Regions from separate parts of the Paraburkholderia sp. BR10923 genome, predicted to be linked through region 1. Evidence: predicted binding sites of a transcription regulator. Region 1 holds the regulator's gene; the other holds the start of a gene.

The links. Region 1 encodes FNR, which switches genes on or off when oxygen is low (the NO sensors DNR and NnrR bind a similar motif). Its sites were predicted from a motif close to TTGATNNNNATCAA; they were not measured.
Region 2: a site for FNR is predicted at 3,510-3,523, ahead of adhP (alcohol dehydrogenase AdhP). Genes of this name have one in related genera too.

Annotation. Positions count from the first base shown of each region.
Region 1 is NZ_JBFPKO010000023.1:93,977-102,429, reverse strand. Features, by position in the region: gene AB3X94_RS32190 (universal stress protein) at 1-389, opposite strand, end outside; gene AB3X94_RS32185 (response regulator) at 638-1,045, shown strand; gene fnr (fumarate/nitrate reduction transcriptional regulator Fnr) at 1,062-1,844, shown strand; gene AB3X94_RS32175 (PAS domain S-box protein) at 1,967-3,067, shown strand; gene AB3X94_RS32170 (universal stress protein) at 3,101-3,571, opposite strand; gene AB3X94_RS32165 (hypothetical protein) at 3,693-3,971, shown strand; gene AB3X94_RS32160 (zinc-dependent alcohol dehydrogenase family protein) at 3,966-4,955, opposite strand; gene AB3X94_RS32155 (DUF3564 domain-containing protein) at 5,258-5,632, shown strand; gene AB3X94_RS32150 (FAD-binding oxidoreductase) at 5,645-7,063, opposite strand; gene AB3X94_RS32145 (alpha-hydroxy acid oxidase) at 7,081-8,334, opposite strand; gene AB3X94_RS32140 (UxaA family hydrolase) at 8,399-8,453, opposite strand, start outside.
Region 2 is NZ_JBFPKO010000020.1:31,751-40,203, reverse strand. Features, by position in the region: gene AB3X94_RS29430 (molybdopterin-dependent oxidoreductase) at 1-1,909, shown strand, start outside; gene AB3X94_RS29425 (4Fe-4S dicluster domain-containing protein) at 1,921-2,784, shown strand; gene AB3X94_RS29420 (TetR/AcrR family transcriptional regulator) at 2,807-3,481, shown strand; gene adhP (alcohol dehydrogenase AdhP) at 3,584-4,609, shown strand; gene AB3X94_RS29410 (cytochrome c biogenesis protein DipZ) at 5,082-6,806, opposite strand; gene AB3X94_RS29405 (alpha/beta fold hydrolase) at 6,977-7,735, opposite strand; gene AB3X94_RS29400 (putative quinol monooxygenase) at 7,824-8,129, opposite strand; gene AB3X94_RS29395 (GlxA family transcriptional regulator) at 8,238-8,453, shown strand, end outside.

The DNA of each region.
Region 1 (8,453 bases):
TCCGCGACGCTGCCGAGCAGAAAGCGCTGCACGCCACGGCGGCCATGCGTGCCCATCACGATCAGATCGGCCTGGATTTCGTCGGCGACGCGCGCGAGCACCGCCGACACGTTTTCGGCGTAAGCGTCGATCACCCGCACGCCGCCCGGCACCTGCGCCTCGCGCAACAGCTCGCGCGGGCCATCGAGCGCGCGGCTGGCGAAATCTTGCGCCGCGCCCGCCGGTTCCGGCTCGAAAGCCACGTCGGCATTGTCCGACCACTTGCCGTGCCCCACCACGCAGCAGGCTTCGAGCGTGGCGCCCGTCAGCTTCGCGAGCTTCAGCGCCTCGGCGAAGGCGCGCTGCGCGCTGGGACTGTCGTCGAGTGCAACCAGAATTCGTGCATACATGTCGGACTCCCTCTGAAAGCGCTGGCATGACCCGAAGTGGTGCCCTCGCGCGTTTGCACCGACAGTGTGAAGCGCGCCCCGCCACGCGGCTTGACGCAGGTCAACGGGCCGCCGCTCGGCGCCGCCGCTGCTGGACGACATCGCCAGCAACCCACTAGGAATAATCCTACAACCACTACCTGAACTCCTAGCACCGCTTAAAGCGCTGCCGATATGTTTCCAAGATTAGGTCGCCAATACTGGTTGGTATGGACACCGCCCCATCAGCCACCTTATCGAGAGTCTTCCTCGTCGACGATGCGGTCGAGGTCCGGCGCCGGCTTGCTTGCCTGATCGCGCTGATTCCCGGCATCGAAATCGCCGGCGAGTCGGCGGGCGTCGAGCACGCGTTCGACGACATCGTCGCGAGTCGCGCCGATGTCGCGGTGCTGGACCCGTGCTTCTCGGGCAAGACCGACCTCCTGCTGCTCGCTGCGCTAGCGCGGGTGCGGCCGTCCATCGTCAGCATCGTGCTGACCAATCATGACGCGACGGCGTTTCGCCGCGCGTGCGAAGCGGCGGGCGCCGACTTCTTCTTCGACAAGACCTCGGAGTTCGAGCTCGCCTGCCGCGCCATCGAAGCGATTGCCTATGCGCGTCGTGCGCACCGGGTCTGACCGCGAGGAGCCGATCATGCAAGTTGCCGCAGTCCGTGAACCCCGCCACGACGCGCCTCGCACCTCGCACGTCGTACCGATCCACGTCGCGCCCAGCACCGCGGCGGCACGCCATGCCGTCACGGGCTGCTCCACCTGCGCGATGCGCGCGATCTGCATGCCGCCCGAGCTGACACCGGACGAACTGAGCCGGCTCGATGCGTTGATCTGCGCGACGCGCTCGATCAAACGCGGCGACGCGCTGTATCGCGCGGGCGACGAGTTTCAAAGCATCTACGCGATACGCGCCGGCTCATTCAAAACCGTGGTCATGCATCGCGACGGTCGCGAGCACGTGACTGGCTTCCAGATTGCCGGCGACTCGCTTGGCCTCGACGGCATCGGCGAGGGCAAGCAGAATTGCGATGCGATTGCGCTCGAAGATAGCGTCGTGTGCATCATTCCGTTCGCGCAGCTCGAGGCGATCTGTCGCGAGATCAAACCGATGCAGCATCACATCTATCAGATGATGAGCGGCGAGATCGTGCGCGAATCGAGCCAGATGATGCTGCTCGGCACGATGACCGCCGAGCAGCGCGTCGCGACGTTTTTGCTGAATCTGTCGAAGCGCTTCAAGGCGCGCGGCTTTTCCGCGGCGGAGTTTCATCTGCGCATGACGCGCGAGGAAATCGGCTGCTTTCTGGGCATGAAGCTCGAAACGGTGAGCCGGATGTTCTCGAAGTTCCAGCGCGAGCACCTCGTCAAGGCGAACGGCAAAACGATCCGCATCGAAGATCCGGAACGACTGGCTCGGGTTTGAGCACCGGCGCGACGCTCGCCCCACGTTCGTTCGCGGGACATGCTGGGTGGAACAGGCGCTCCTGAACTGATATAACTCAGTGCGTTGCGGTACGCGACCTTGCGTGGCCGCCTGGAGGAGCGATGGGTCTATCGAGCGGCGAGTCTTCCTGCTTCACCAGTGCTGCGTCCGGGTCGGACGTGTCCGTCGAGGATCGCTATTTCATGTTGGTCGAGGCGGTGCAGGACTACGCTATCTTCATGCTGGACCCCGCCGGCCGCGTCACCAGCTGGAATCCCGGCGCACAGCGCATCAAGGGCTACACGCCCGAAGAAATCATCGGCCAGCATTTCTCGAAGTTCTATACCCCGGAAGACATCGCGGCCGGCAAGCCCGCGCGCGAACTGGAAACCGCCGCAGCCGTAGGCCGCGCCGAGGACGAAGGATGGCGTGTGCGTCGCGACGGCTCGCGTTTCTGGGCTAATGCGGTCGTTTCCGCCGTGCACGATGCGTCGGGCGCGCTGCTCGGCTTCGCCAAGGTCACGCGCGATCTGACCGAGCGCATGCGTCTCGCGGAACTCGAACGCGCGAGCCAGGTATCCACGCACGCGCACATCGCCCGTGAAAACGAGCAGAAACGGATTGCGCGCGAACTGCACGACGATCTCGGCCAACGGCTGACGGCGCTAAAAATGAGCGTCGCGCTGCTCGAAGCGAAGCTGAACAAGCAAGCCGACACTGAGCCGCTTGCGGCGCAAACGCGTGAGCTGCAACAGCAGATCGACTGGATGGCCGCTTCGCTGCGGCGCATCGCCGCCGATCTGCGCCCCCCGCTGCTCGACGACCTCGGACTGGCCGCCGCGCTCGACTGGCTGGCCGAAGACTTCACGAAACGCTACAACGTGCGCTCCAGCGTGCATCTCGAACCCGCCGAGCCGGTATGCGGCGAATTCGCGGCGACGGCGCTGTTTCGCATCGTTCAGGAGGCGTTGACGAACGTCGCGCGGCACGCCAAGGCGAGGCGCGTACGCATCGACATGACCTGCGCGGGCCCGATCGTATCGCTCGATATCGACGATGACGGCGTTGGTGTCGGGCTGGATCATGCGCAGGGAACAACTTCATTCGGGCTGCTTGGCATTCGCGAACGAGTGCGGCAGTTGCGCGGCAACGTGTCGTTCATCAGCTCGCCGGGCCATGGTTTCAGGATCTCGATCCAGATACCAGCCGACGCGCTCGTGTAGTGCTCCCACGCCGCCGCGCCCCGCTACCGCGGATTACTCCTCGGGCGCTTCCTCGCTCATCTGCTCGCGCATCAGCAACACCGGACAGGTCGAGAAACGCAGCACCCGCTCCGCCACGCTGCCGATCACGAGGCGCCGCAAGCCGCGTCGCCCATGCGTGCCCAGCACGAGCAGATCGGCGTGGACCTGCTCGCCGTGGCGCAGCACGATCGTGGCGACATCGTCGGACAGGCTCTCCGACTCGACCATCGCGGGCCGGCAGCGCACATCGGCGGCGGCGCAGGCCTGCTCGGCCTCCTCGAGCACCGAGTGGCCGTCCTGGCGCAATGCTTCGACTAGCGCGAGCGGGTCGTAATAGCCGGCATAGGAAAAGATCGGCGTCTTGTCGACTACATAAACCGGATGCACGACGGCCTTCGTCAACGCGGCGAGAGTCACCGCTTCTTTCAGCGCGCGTTTCGAGAAGCTACTGCCGTCCAGCGCGACGAGGATATGTTGGTACATGCCGATTCTCCACTGAGGTTGGATTTGTCAACGTGCGTGGCGCGCCCCTGCTACAGATAAAAGGGCCCGCCCGCACTGCCCGGATGCGGCGTGCCGCGCGTATGCCGCGGCGGTGAGCCGCGTGCTGGTCGCGGTCGACGAGACGAAAGCGCGCATCCGCGGCGACGAACTGCCGGGCGACATGCGTGGCGAGCGCGAGTCCGGTGCCGCCCGCGGACGCGATCATCACGCGGTGGAAGGTGTTGCGCTCGGCAGCAGTGTTCATCGGCTTTCCTCGGATCGTCGCGTCGCGCCTCGGACCGAGACGGGGCGCCCAACGGTGCGCGCTTACATAATGAACGCCGGCGCAGCGGGCGGCTTGATCTGCATCAAGCGACCATGGCTCGCGAACAAATCATGAGCGGACCGCGAGCACGGCCGCGCCGGTCAGCTTGCCGTGGCGCAGATCGTCGAGCGCGCGGTTCGCGTCGCGCAACGGGTAGGTGGTCGTCTCGATCGCGAGCCGGGTCTCCGCGGCGCTGCGCATGAACGCAAGCCCATCGTCGCGGGTCAGATTGGCGACCGATACGACGCGCCGCTCGCCCCACAGAAACGCGTACGGGAACGACGGAATGTCGCTCATATGAATCCCGCCGCACACCACCACGCCGCCCTTCGCGACCGCCTGCAGCGCCAGCGGCACCAGTGCGCCGACCGGCGCGAACAGCAGTGCGGCGTCGAGTTCGCTGGGCGGCGCCTCGTCGCTGCCGCCCGCCCATGTCGCGCCGAGGCGCAGCGCGAGTTGCTGGGCCGCGTGATCGCCGGGACGCGTGAACGCATAGACGGTGCGCTGCCGGTGACGCGCGACCTGCGCGACGAGATGCGCGGCCGCGCCGAAACCGTAGATGCCGATCCGTTCGGCGTCGCCCGCCATGCTCAACGTGCGATAGCCGATCAGACCCGCGCACAGCAGCGGCGCGGCCTCGATATCGCTGTAGTGCGGCGGCAGATGGAAGCAGTAGCGGTTATCGGCGACCGTGCGCTCGGCATAGCCGCCGTCGATCGTGTAGCCGGTGAAGCCGGCGTCTTCACAGAGATTTTCGCGGGCGGACAGACAGTAGCGGCAGTGACCGCAGGTGCGCCCGACCCACGGCACGCCGACCCGTTCGCCCACGTTGAAACCGCTGACGCCCGCGCCCAACTCGGCCACCACGCCGACGATTTCGTGGCCTGGAATCACCGGCCGCTTTGGATGCTCGAGGTCGCGATCGACCAGATGCAGGTCCGTGCGGCATACGCCGCAGGCATGAACGTCGATCAGAATCTCGCCGGCGCCGGGCCGCGGGTCCGGCACTTCCCGCTCGGTCAGCGTCGCCGAGCTGCCGTCGAACACCATCGCTCGCATCGGGTTTCTCCTTCAGACGCTTCGGTGGCGGCACGCTGACGTCATGCAGATCGTGAGCTGCGCGCCGCTCTCATCAGATCAGCATAGGCGTGCCATTGTGTCGCGCGATCGGTCGCCGCCCTAAACCGTTTGATCGAGGTCAATAAGGGCCGTTTCGCCGCCCGTACACTGATCTTATTCCTGATAGGGGGCCCGTGCCGTGATTGCGGGAATCCGAGCTTATCTGCTCGTGGGCGCGCACACGCTCGTGCGATAGGTACTTAGCCAATACGAACCAGCCATTTATATTGCGGAGACTTGTCATGCGCTTGACCGTTCATCTCGACACGTTCGATCGTGTCAACCCGATGGCCTTCGCCATTCTCTGGCTCGACAAGGACACCCGGCAATGGTCGCGCGAAGGTCATTTCGGGCTCGAGTTGCCCGAATGGGGCGCTTTGCATGTGGATTGCGGCGATACGCTCGTGTGCGGGCCGCATAGCACGGTGCCGGTCTGCGTGCTCGAGGGGCTCGATCTGAATCAGCTCGACGGGCCGTTCGAAGGCGAGGTCGGCCGCGTGCAGTGGTGCGCGGAACGCGGCCGCAGCCTGATGTGCGGCCACTGGCGCGTGCAATGCATCGACGTGGAACGGACGGAACCGGAAAACAGCGTATTCGCAAGCGATGAAAACGCGTGACTCGGAGCCACACTACATCGCGATCACCTTGCCGGGGTTCAGGATATTGTGCGGATCGAGCGCAAGCTTGATCGCCTTCATCGCGGCGAGTTCGGCCGGCGAGCGCGACATGCCGAGCACGCTCAGCTTTTCCTCGCCGATCCCATGCTCGGCCGATACCGAGCCGCCCATTTCCCCCGTGAGTTCATAGACGACGCGCTTGACCTCGTCGATGTCCTCGTCGGTCCAGCCCGGTTCCTGCGCCACCACGTGCAGATTGCCGTCGCCGAGGTGCCCGTAGACGAGGATCGTCGCTTGCGGCCAGCGCGCGCGCAGCCGCTCGTCGCAACGCTGCGCCGCATCGCCCGCCTGCGCGACCGCGAAGCTGATGTCGAACGAGATGCGTCCGGGGATCAGGCGCGGATATTCGGCCGGCGCGTCGCGAATCGCCCAGAACGCCGCGGCGTCGGCGTCCGATTGCGCGATCGCGGCGTCGGAGATCACGCCGGCGTCGAGCATGTCGGCGAGAAAGTCCTCGAACGCCGCCGCCTGCCGCTCCGGGTCCGCGCCGCAAGTCTCGAGCAATACGTAGTAAGCGTGATCGCTGCCGAGCGGCACGCGCAGTTCGGGCAGGCGTTCCCGCACGAAGTCGCAATAGCTGGGCCACATGACCTCGAACGCGGACACGCCGGCCGGCAGCCGCTCCTGCGCGCGGCCGAGCAGCGTGGTCACCGCCTCGTAATCCGGCATGCCGCACCATGCGGTCGAGATTGCGCGCGGTTTGGCGCGCAGCCGCAGCACCGCGCGCGTGATGACCCCGAGCGTGCCTTCGCTGCCGGTCAACAGGTTGCGCAGGTCGTAGCCGGTATTGTTCTTGATCATCTTGCGCTCGCCGCCGATCACGCTGCCGTCGGCGAGCACCGCTTCGACGTCGAGCACCTGGTCGCGCATCATCCCGTAGCGGATCACGCGGTTGCCGCCCGCATTGGTTGCGATGTTGCCGCCAATCGTGCAACTGCCGCGCGCGCCAAGGTCGAGCGCGAACATGAAGCCGGCGTGATCGGCCGCTTCCTGCACCGCCTGCAGCGGCGTGCCCGCGAACACGGTGATGGTCGCGCTGACCGGATCGATGTCGATGACGCCGTTCATCCGCTCGACGCTCAGCGCAACCTCGCCGCCGAGCACGCAGGCGCCGCCCGCATGCCCGGTCATACCGCCTTGCGTGACGACCGGCTGGCGGAATTGATGACAGATCCTGAGCGCGGTGGCGACCTCTTCGGTCGTGCGCGGGCGGATCAGCGCGATCGGATCGGTCGATGGCGTGCCGCTCCAGTCGGCGAACTGCCGCCCGCCAAATTCGGCCGGCAGACTCACGATGTCCGCGCCGAGCGTTTCGCGCAGCGCGGCGACGGCTTCGTTACCGCGGGTCGCGGCGTTCGGTTCTTGCTGCATCAGATATCTCCAGTTCGTCAGGCGGACAGAGCCGCTGCGCGCGCCTGCACCGTTTGGGTCTGCGTTTGCGATTGCACGCGCGACAGCGGCGCCTGCTGCCCTGGCCAACGCAGATAACTACGGTCGAGCCCGGCGATATCGCAGCAACCGAGCAAGCCGAGCGCCCGGTCGATCTCGGTCTGCAGAATCTCGATAGCCCGCTCGGCGCCCGGCTGACCGCCCGCGCTCAGACCATAGGTGGTCGCGCGTCCGAGCAATACCGCATCGGCGCCCAGCGCGACCGCCTTCAGGATCTCGGAGCCGCGGCGAAATCCGCCGTCGAGCATCACGCACAGCTTACCCCCAACCTGCTCGACGACTTCGGGCAGCACGTCCATCGCCGATACCGCGCTGTCGAGCTGCCGCCCACCGTGGTTCGACAGCACGATGCCGTCGACGCCGGCCTCCAGCGCCTTCAGCGCATCCGGCGCACCCAGCACGCCTTTGACGATCAGCCGACGCGGCCACAGATCGCGCAGCCAGCGGATATCGTCCCACGACAACGACGGGTCGAGTTCCCGGCCCAGTGTGATCGTCGCGCCCTTCACGCTGTCCTGCCCCGGCGGCAGCAGGTCGCCGAGATTGGCGAAGCGCGGCATGCCGTTCGGCCACAGCACGTTGGCCATCCAGCCCGGATGGCGCAGCACGTCGAACTTGTTGCGCCAGTCGAGTTTCAGCGGCTCGATGTAGTTGCGCAGGTCCCATTCGCGTTTGCCGAACACCGCGCTGTCGGTCGTGACGACCAGCGCCTCGATGCCCGCGGCCTTCGCGCGCTGCGCCAGTTTCGCGAGAGATTCGCGCGTGCGGTACATATAGACCTGCATCCACACGCGACCGCCCGCGCGCCGCACGACGTCCTCCAGCGAGACCGTCGACACGTTGCTCAGCACGAACGGAATGCCGGCCGCTGCCGCCGCGCTGGCCAGCTTGACGTCGCCTTCGCGAAACATCAGGCCGCTATAGCCGGTCGGGCCGATCATGAACGGCGACGCGCTGCGCTCGCCGAACAGCGTCACGCTCTGATTGCGCTTTTCGACGTTCACCAGCGTGCGCGGCAGAAAAGCGATTTCGCGGAACACGTCGCGGTTGCGCCGCAGTGTCGCTTCGTCTTCAGCGCCGCCCTCCACATACTCGAAACAGAAATTCGGCAGACGCTTGCGGGCCATCGCGCGCAGATCATCGATGCTGTGCGCGCGCTTCACGTCGCGGCCTGAATAAAGGCGGCGTTCCAATTGCATCCTCCAGTGCGTGATTGACTCGTCTATTTGATTGTTGGTTGTGTCGCTGCGCGGCCGTTCAGGTCACCACGCCGACCTGCCACGGCACGAACTCGCTCTGCCCATAGCCGTGC
Region 2 (8,453 bases), on a different contig from region 1:
GCGCCTGTGGGCCAAAGAACTGGGCATCGAGTTCGTCCACATCGACCCACACTGCAATCCGACCTCGCAGTTGCTGGGCGGGCGTTGGATTCCCATTCGACCGCAAACCGATGCGGCTCTCGCGACCGCGATCATGTACGTTTGGGCCGTGGAGGGCTTATACGACGAGGACTACGTTGCCAACCGCACGACCGGCTTCGACGAGTGGCGCGCCTATCTGCTGGGCGATACGGACGGCGTGCCGAAGACGCCCGAATGGCAACAGTCCGAGACCGGCGTGCCCGCCAAGGATGTACGGGCGCTCGCTCGCCTGTGGGGAAAAAAGAAGGTCTATCTCTCTGTCGGCATGACAGGCGCGGGTTTCGGTGGCGCAGGGCGCGGCGCGACCGGGGCGCAATGGGCTCGCTGCATGATCATGATGATGGCGATGCAGGGATGGGGTAAACCGGGCGTCAATTTTGGGTGTCTGCAGTTGGGTGCTCCGCACGACCTCCACTTCTATTTCCCGGGCTACGCGGACGGCGGGATGTCCGGCGACCTCGCGTGGACCGCCAATGCCGTAAACAACTATCAGCGCATGCCGCACATCCTGACCATGAATCCCGTCAAACAGATGGTCCCGCGGCAGCAGCTACCCGATGCCATCATCAACGGCCATGCGACGGGATACCTGTGGGACGGTATGTCTCAGGAAGCGCAGTTCGCGCCGTTCAGCTACCCGATGCCGGGGTATTCACCGATCCACATGATCTATCGCTATGGTGGCTCTTCTTTCAGTACCGTCACGAAGTCCGGACGCTGGGCCGATGCTTATCAGCATTCCAGCATCGAGTTCGTGGTGAACCAGTCGATCTGGATGGAAGGGGAGGCGCAGTTCGCCGACATCATTCTGCCGGCCTGCACGTCGCTCGAGCGATGGGACATCGGCGAGTGGTCGAATTCGGGCGGCTATGCGCATCATGGCTTCAACACCGTCAATCATCGCATGGTGACGATGCAGCACAAATGCATCGAGCCTTTGGGCGAATCCCGCTCGGACTACGATATCTTCGCTGCGATTCTGACCCGTCTTGGCCTGGGCGGCGTGTTCACCGAGGGCTGCGGCGAACTCGATTGGGTCAAGCGGGTATTCGAATCGTCGGATCTGCCGGATCACGTTTCTTGGCGCGAATTCTGCCGCAAGGGCTATTTCGTCGTACCGCCCGAAAAGCCGGAATTGCGCCATCCCGTGGACATGCGCTGGTTCGCGGAAGGTCGTCGCAAGGATCTGCAAGAACCGCATCCCATGCCGTCGCAGTATGCCGAAAAATTCGGCATGGGCCTGCAGACGCCGAGCGGCAAGCTCGAGTTCATACCCGAGTTGCTGAAGCGGCACACCGCCGACAACCCCGAGCGGCCCGCACTGAACCGGTATATCCCGTCGTGGGAAGGTCTGCGCTGCGAGCGGGCCGGGCGCTATCCGCTGCAATTAATCGCAACTCACAGCCGCTACAGTTTTCATACCCATTGCGACGGCAAAAATTCGTCAGTCAACAGCGTCGAGGATCATCGTGCGCTGATCGGCGGGCATCGCTTCTGGCTGCTGAGGCTCGGGTTCGCAGACGCGGCCGCGCGGGGCATTGCTCATCGTGACCTCGTCAAGGTCTACAACGACCGCGGCGCCGTAATCTGTGCGGCTGATGTATCTGCTCTATTGACCCCAGGCGTGGTCAAGTCATACGAGGCGAGCGCGGAATTCCAACTGATCGAAGTGGACGGCGAACGTGTCGAGATCGGCGGCTGCATGAACATGCTCACGCCCGACCGCTCGCAAACGGCAGGCACCAGCAGCATGAGTCCGAACTCATGCCTCGTGCAGGTCGAAAAATGGAAAGGCGCCGATGCGTTCCTGCTCGGTCGTGCAGCGTGAGGAGAAACGCCATGAGCAAGTGGAATCTGGTTATCAAGGTCGGGCGCTGCGAAAACTGCCAGAACTGCGTGATCGCCGCTCGCGACGAGCACGTTGGCAACGAGTTTCCCGGTTACTCGGCACCGGCTTCGGCCGATACCGAAAGCAGCATTCGCATCATGCGCCGCGTACAAGGCGATTCGCACATGGTCGAGACGACGTACCTGCCAGTGATGTGCAACCACTGCGACGACGCACCATGCATGCGTGTAGGCGGCGACGCCATTCGCAAGCGCGCCGATGGCATCGTCATCATTGATCCGGACAAGGCGCGGGGCAGAAAGGACATCGTCAAGGCCTGTCCATACAAGGCGATCGTATGGAATGAAGCATTGCAACTGCCGCAGACATGGATCTTCGACGCCCATCTGCTGGATCAGGGTTGGCAGCACCCGCGATGCGAACAGTCCTGCCCAACGGGCGTTTTCGAAACCGTCAGGCTCGATGACGCCGCGATGGCAGAGAAGGCAAGACGGGAAGGACTCAAGGTTCTGGAACCGAGACTAAAAACCAGTCCGCGCGTCTGGTACAGCGGCCTCGATCGTTGGGAAACCTGCTTTATCGGCGGCAGTGTCAGCGCGCAGGTGGGGCAGGTCGTCGAGTGTGTCGCTGATGCGGCCGTTGCGTTGTACTGGTGCAATCGGAAGGTGGCCGAAACCGTCACCGACGCGTTCGGCGACTTCCGGTTCTCGCGGCTCATCAAGGATAGCGGCCATTATCGGATCGAGATTCGTCATGCGCTGGGCAATGCGTCGCGCGAATGCGTGTTGGGCGAGAGCGTGTATGTCGGCGAGATCGGCCTCGTTCAGTCGACGAATGCGGTTGAGGTCGACTGATGCCGGCGCTGTGTATCCATCCATGAGACTGGTACGCCTGACACGCGCATGCAAAAAAGAGCAGACGCGAGAGCGCCTGCTCGACGCAGCGCGCCGTTCGTTCATCGAGCGGGGCCTGGCAGCGACGAGTGTGGAACACATCGCCGAGGCGGCCGGTTACACGCGTGGCGCCTTCTATTCAAACTTCAGCAGCCAGCTGGAACTGCTACTCGAATTGTTGCAACGCGATGTAGAAAAGACGTGTGCGGACTGGCAGGCGATCATCAAATCGCCTGGCGCGCCGGACCAGGAAAAGGGTCGCGCACTCGCGCGTCTGAGTTGCGCTGAATTCGACAATGATTGCTTCCCGCTGTGGGTCGAAGCGGGCCTCCTTTCATCCCGCGATAGCACGGTTCGGGAGCGGGTCACCGGGCTGCGGCAAAAGAAGCTGGCGAAGCTGGCTGCGTGTCTGTGCGCAGGCGCGCGTCCAGGCGACGGCGGCTGGCCTGCTCAACCTGAAGCGCTCGCGGCGGCCCTCCTCAGCCTCTGCGACGGCATGCGTTTCTTCCGGCTGTGCAATCCGGAAGGAATGACGGACGATTCGATTCGAGCCATTTTGGCGGCCTTGTTTTCCTGCACTTCGTCAGGTCCGGTACTGGAGAATCTTGAGTCGCTGGATGATGCCGGTGCAACGGTCCGCTTCCACGTACGCTCTTAGATCAATACGTTAGGGCGGGTCGTTTACATTGATCTATCGCAAAGCATTAGCGGGCCTGGCGAGGATACTCGTGAGAATCACAAACTCACTGAGGAGCGACTGATGGCTCAATTCATGAAAGCTGCGGTAGTCCATGCCTTCGGCGAGCCGCTGCGGATAGAAGAAGTGGCGGTTCCTGCGCCCGCTGCGGGTCAGATTCTCGTCAACGTGAAGGCGTCCGGGGTCTGCCACACCGATCTTCATGCCGCCGATGGTGACTGGCCGGTCAAGCCTCGCCTGCCGTTCATCCCTGGTCACGAGGGTGTCGGATATGTCGCGGCGATTGGCGCGGGAGTCACGCACGTGAAGGAAGGCGACCGCGTTGGCGTGCCGTGGCTCTATACCGCATGCGGTCACTGCGAATACTGTCAGACGGGCTGGGAGACGCTTTGCCACGAGCAGCAGAATACCGGCTATTCCGTGAACGGCAGCTACGCCGAATATGTGGTCGCCGATCCGGACTACGTAGGTCATCTACCGAACGGGGTCGCGTTTGACGAAATCGCGCCGATCCTCTGCGCCGGGGTCACCGTATACAAAGGCATTCGGGTCACGGACACCCGGCCCGGTCAGTGGATCGCCATCTCGGGCATCGGCGGCCTCGGTCATGTCGCGGTCCAGTACGCCGTCGCGATGGGCCTGCATGTCGTTGCCGTGGATGTCGCGCCCGACAAGCTGGAACTTGCGCGCAAACTCGGTGCGCAAATCACCATCGACGCCTCGACGTCCGATCCTGCCAGCGAGGTCCAGAAACAGATCGGTGGCGCACATGGCGTTCTCGTGACCGCTGTCTCGCGCGGTGCGTTTGCGCAAGCGCTCGGCATGGTGCGTCGCGGCGGTACCGTCGCGCTGAACGGCCTGCCGCCCGGCGACTTTCCGCTGCCGATTTTTTCCACGGTACTGAATGGCATCACGGTTCGCGGTTCCATCGTGGGCACGCGTCGCGACCTGCAGGAATCGCTCGATTTCGCGGCCGACGGAAAAGTGCGCGCACATATCCACCATGAGCGGCTAGAGAACATTAACGAAGTGTTCACCGCATTGCGCGAGGGCAACGTCGACGGCCGCATCGTACTCACTGAACTTTGAATGAGCCACTGCCTGGTGCCGATATCGCGCGCCGTGCGCGTCCAGTTGACGGTTCATCGCTGACCAAATGACCGACGGCATTGATCCACGTCAGCTGGGCTCGGTGCTGCACGAGTAGTCTTCACGAGTTGCACGTCAATCGGTGCGCGCGTGCGAGTCCTCCCGCGAGACAGCCGGGGCGACTGCGCGCGCCCTCAGCCAATGTCGCGCTGAAATGGGCCGCAGACCTTCCCAGGGGCGGAGGGCGACACCCGAAAATATATCTCCCAACCGACACGGCGCAATGCGCGGACCGACCGCCGTTCGCACGGCGTCATCCGGACGTTTGAGATCAGCTCAGCGACAGGAAGCTCGCGCGAACCTCGGGCGAGCACCCTTGTGGATGCTGCGAGGCGGCGAAGTTTCCACCCTGTGGGGAGGCGGTTACGGTGTGAAGGTGGGGCATGAGGCTCTTCTTGCGCCAAGGTGGGACTCAGCCGAACGTGAACGCGTAAGCCAGCACGCCCGGGTCGAGAAACGTGATTTCGAAGGTGCGTTCGCCGCTGCCATGGGCTTGCCGCACGAGCTGGTAGAGACGCTGCCCGGTGACCGTTCCGTTGCCATTCACATCGATGTCCGTGCCGCGGTCGGCACCTGGCGCCTTGCCGTCGATCAGCACGCGAAAGCGCACGGGCTGGCCGTCGCCGCCGGGCCCCAGCACCATATGCAAGTCACGGCCACGGAAGCGATAAACAATGCGTCCGTCAGGGCTGTCAAGCCGCGCAGTTTCGTCGCCCACCAACCAGCGCCCGTCGAGCGACCACTGGTTGACCTTCAGGGTCTGGGCCGCGTGATACGTAGCAGTCGCGTCCTGCGCCACCGGCCCACCGGCGAAGTTCTGTGCGCGTGCGTAGCCCACGTAGGTTTCCGGCGAGCGATTGGCATCGCCCGAGCTGGCGGCGGCCTGTGCGACCTGCGCGACCGGTTGCACGTAGCCGTCAGGCAGGTTCTTCTGGCCGGCCTCGGCGAGCAGCCGGCGGATCACGTCCTCGCTTTGCTTGTAGTCGCCCTCGCCAAAATGGTGGTGACGAATATGCCCCTGCGGGTCGATGAAGTAATGCGCAGGCCAGTACTCATTGCTGAAGGCCTTCCAGATGGTGTAACCGTTGTCGAGTGCGACAGGGTAGTTCACGCCCAGGTCCTTCACGGCGTGGGCGACGTTGCCCGGATCTTTCTCGAACGCGAACTCGGGCGCGTGCACGCCGAGCACCACCAGGCCGTAATCCTTGTACTTGTCAGCCCAGCCCCGCACGTACGGCAGCGAGCGGATGCAGTTGATGCAGGAGTAGGTCCAGAAGTCGACCAGCACCACCTTGCCGCGCAGCGACTGCGCCGTGAGCGGTGGGCTGTTGAGCCACTGGGTGGCGCCATCGAGCGCGGGCAAATCGCCTTCCACTGGCAGCGTATCGCCGGCCTTCACGGCGATCTGCACGAGAGGCGCAGGACGCGCCGCGTCGATCAGCTTCTGTTCGATGCCGCCCGTGCTGGCCAGCGACACGCGTGTCAGCAGCCCGGTATCCAGCCCCAGCGCGATGGTGGCCACACCCGCCAGCACGGGCACGCCAAGGGCGCGGCGCACCCATTCGCCCGCGCCCAGCGAACGCTTCATCAAGGCGAAGACGCGTCCGCCAATCAGCAGCGCCAGCGCGAGCGAGGTCGCCGCGCCCGCCGCGTAGGTGAGCAGCAACAACGTTGTCTGTACGCTGGCGCCTTTGAGGGCCGCACCCGTGAGCAGCAGGCCCAGGATCGGGCCCGCGCAGGGCGCCCACAGCAGCCCCGTGGCCACGCCCAGCCCGGCCGCCGAGAGTACCGAATCGTCCTGGCTCCCGGTGCGCTCGGTGAGCTTGTTGCCAAGCACCACGAACGGACGGGTGATCCATTCGGCGACGCGCTCCGACAGCAAGGTCAGGCCAAGCACGGCGAGCACGGCGAGGGCGACGAAGCGGCCGTACTGGTTGGCGCGCACGGCCCAGCCGCCGCCGACGGCGGCCAGCGTGGCGACCACGGCAAAGGTCAGCGCCATGCCCACTAGCATCGGCAGTCCATTGCGCGCGAACGGGCGGTCTGCTCGCGAAAATACGAAAGGTAGCACCGGCAGGATGCACGGACTCAGAATGGTCAATGCACCGCCGAGGTAGGCAAGGATCAGTAATAGCATGGTGGGGACATCCGTGAAGGGTTGTGGTCATGTGCCAAGCTGAGTGGCATGCACCTGCGATTGACGCGATTTGAGAACCACCGTGGCTATCTGCGATGGGGCGGGCCGACTGGCGACGTTGTCGGCCGTCGGCGCAAAGCCGACAGGTGCCCCATCGAGACGATCACCGGTCAGTTCGTCGACTTCGCCGCAGCCTCAATCACTCGCGCGACCGTGGCTGGCTGAGAGATAAAGACAGCGTGGCTTGCGCTCACCTCGGTCACCTTGGCACCCGAGCGCTGATACATCCAGCGCTGAAGCTGAGGGCTCACCATGTGATCCTGTGTAGTCAGGATGGCGTAGCTGGGCTTGGTTCGCCATGCCGCCACGGAGACCGGCGCGCCCAATGCTTTCTCGGCGAGTTGGTCCTGTGAGTCCGCCAGGAATTGCGCGTCCGAGGGCGAGACGTCCGCTGCGAAGTTCTCACGAAACTTCGCAGGCGGGAGGAAGAAATACTTATCCGGCGTCGCTCGCATCGCATCGTTGGGCGCGGCGAACTTTTGCAAAAGCTGGCCGCTGGCTTCGCCCGCATCGGGTTGCAGTGCGGCCACGTAGACGAGCGAGCTGACCTTCGGGTCCGCACCTGCCTCCGTGATCACGGAGCCGCCGTAGCTGTGACCGACCAGCACCACCGGGCCCTGCTGCTGATCAATGACGCGCCTGGCCGCATCGACGTCCTCGGCGAGGCCCGTGAGCGGTTCTTGCACGATCGCCACATGGTAACCATCCTTGACCAGGAGGTCGTGGACGGCCCGCCACCCGGAACCATCCACCAGTGCGCCGTGGACAATGACAACATCTTTCGAGGCCGCCTTCGCCTCGGCGTGCGCCATCGTGGTGCCCAGGGCAATCAGGGCGGCAATGGCCAGTTTGTTTCGCAGTACAGACATTTGAAGCTCCCAGGTTGTACCTACGTGCCGTCGTTTCGCGCAATCGCGCTTGACGGGCGAGGATTGATCGGTGATGGCTAACCGCGAATCACGGCAGCCTGTTCTTCATAGCCAGAACGTCGATCGGTTCGAGCGACGGAGGGCTCGCAAGCATCTCGTCGACCCGAGCCATCAGGGCACCGGCCATGCTCCCGTGCAGGTGTGCCTGGCGATCCTCTTCGCTCGCAAAGGCGTCGAAGACGCCGAACGTCGTCGGTGACAGTCTGAGGGCGAACCAGATCGGTGTGGTCGCCTCCCGATTCGTGAGTTCGAGGCCAGTGTCGAGGAAGTCTGCGACCGCCTGCTCCTTGCCCGGCTTGGCTTCAAGTCGTACGAATAGCGCTTTCGTGATCATCTTTGCTCTCCAGTTCCGCGTGATCCATTCACCCGGTGAGCCAAACTTTACAAATGGAGCGCCTGGGAGAATACTGTCTCAATCGACAATTTTGGTATCAATCCCGCCATGCGAATATATGTCCTCGCGCTCGAGGGGGTGTTCGACACCGGCCTCACCACGGTGCTCGACGCCTTGACGACGGCCAACGAACTCGCGCGCGCGACGGGGATGGCCACACCGGGCTTCGACATCACCGTTGTAGGGATGCGCCCAGAAGTGCGCACCGCGCTTGGGCTGCAGGTTCCCGTCCGCGATATGAGAGATGCGGCCGCCCCGGACTGG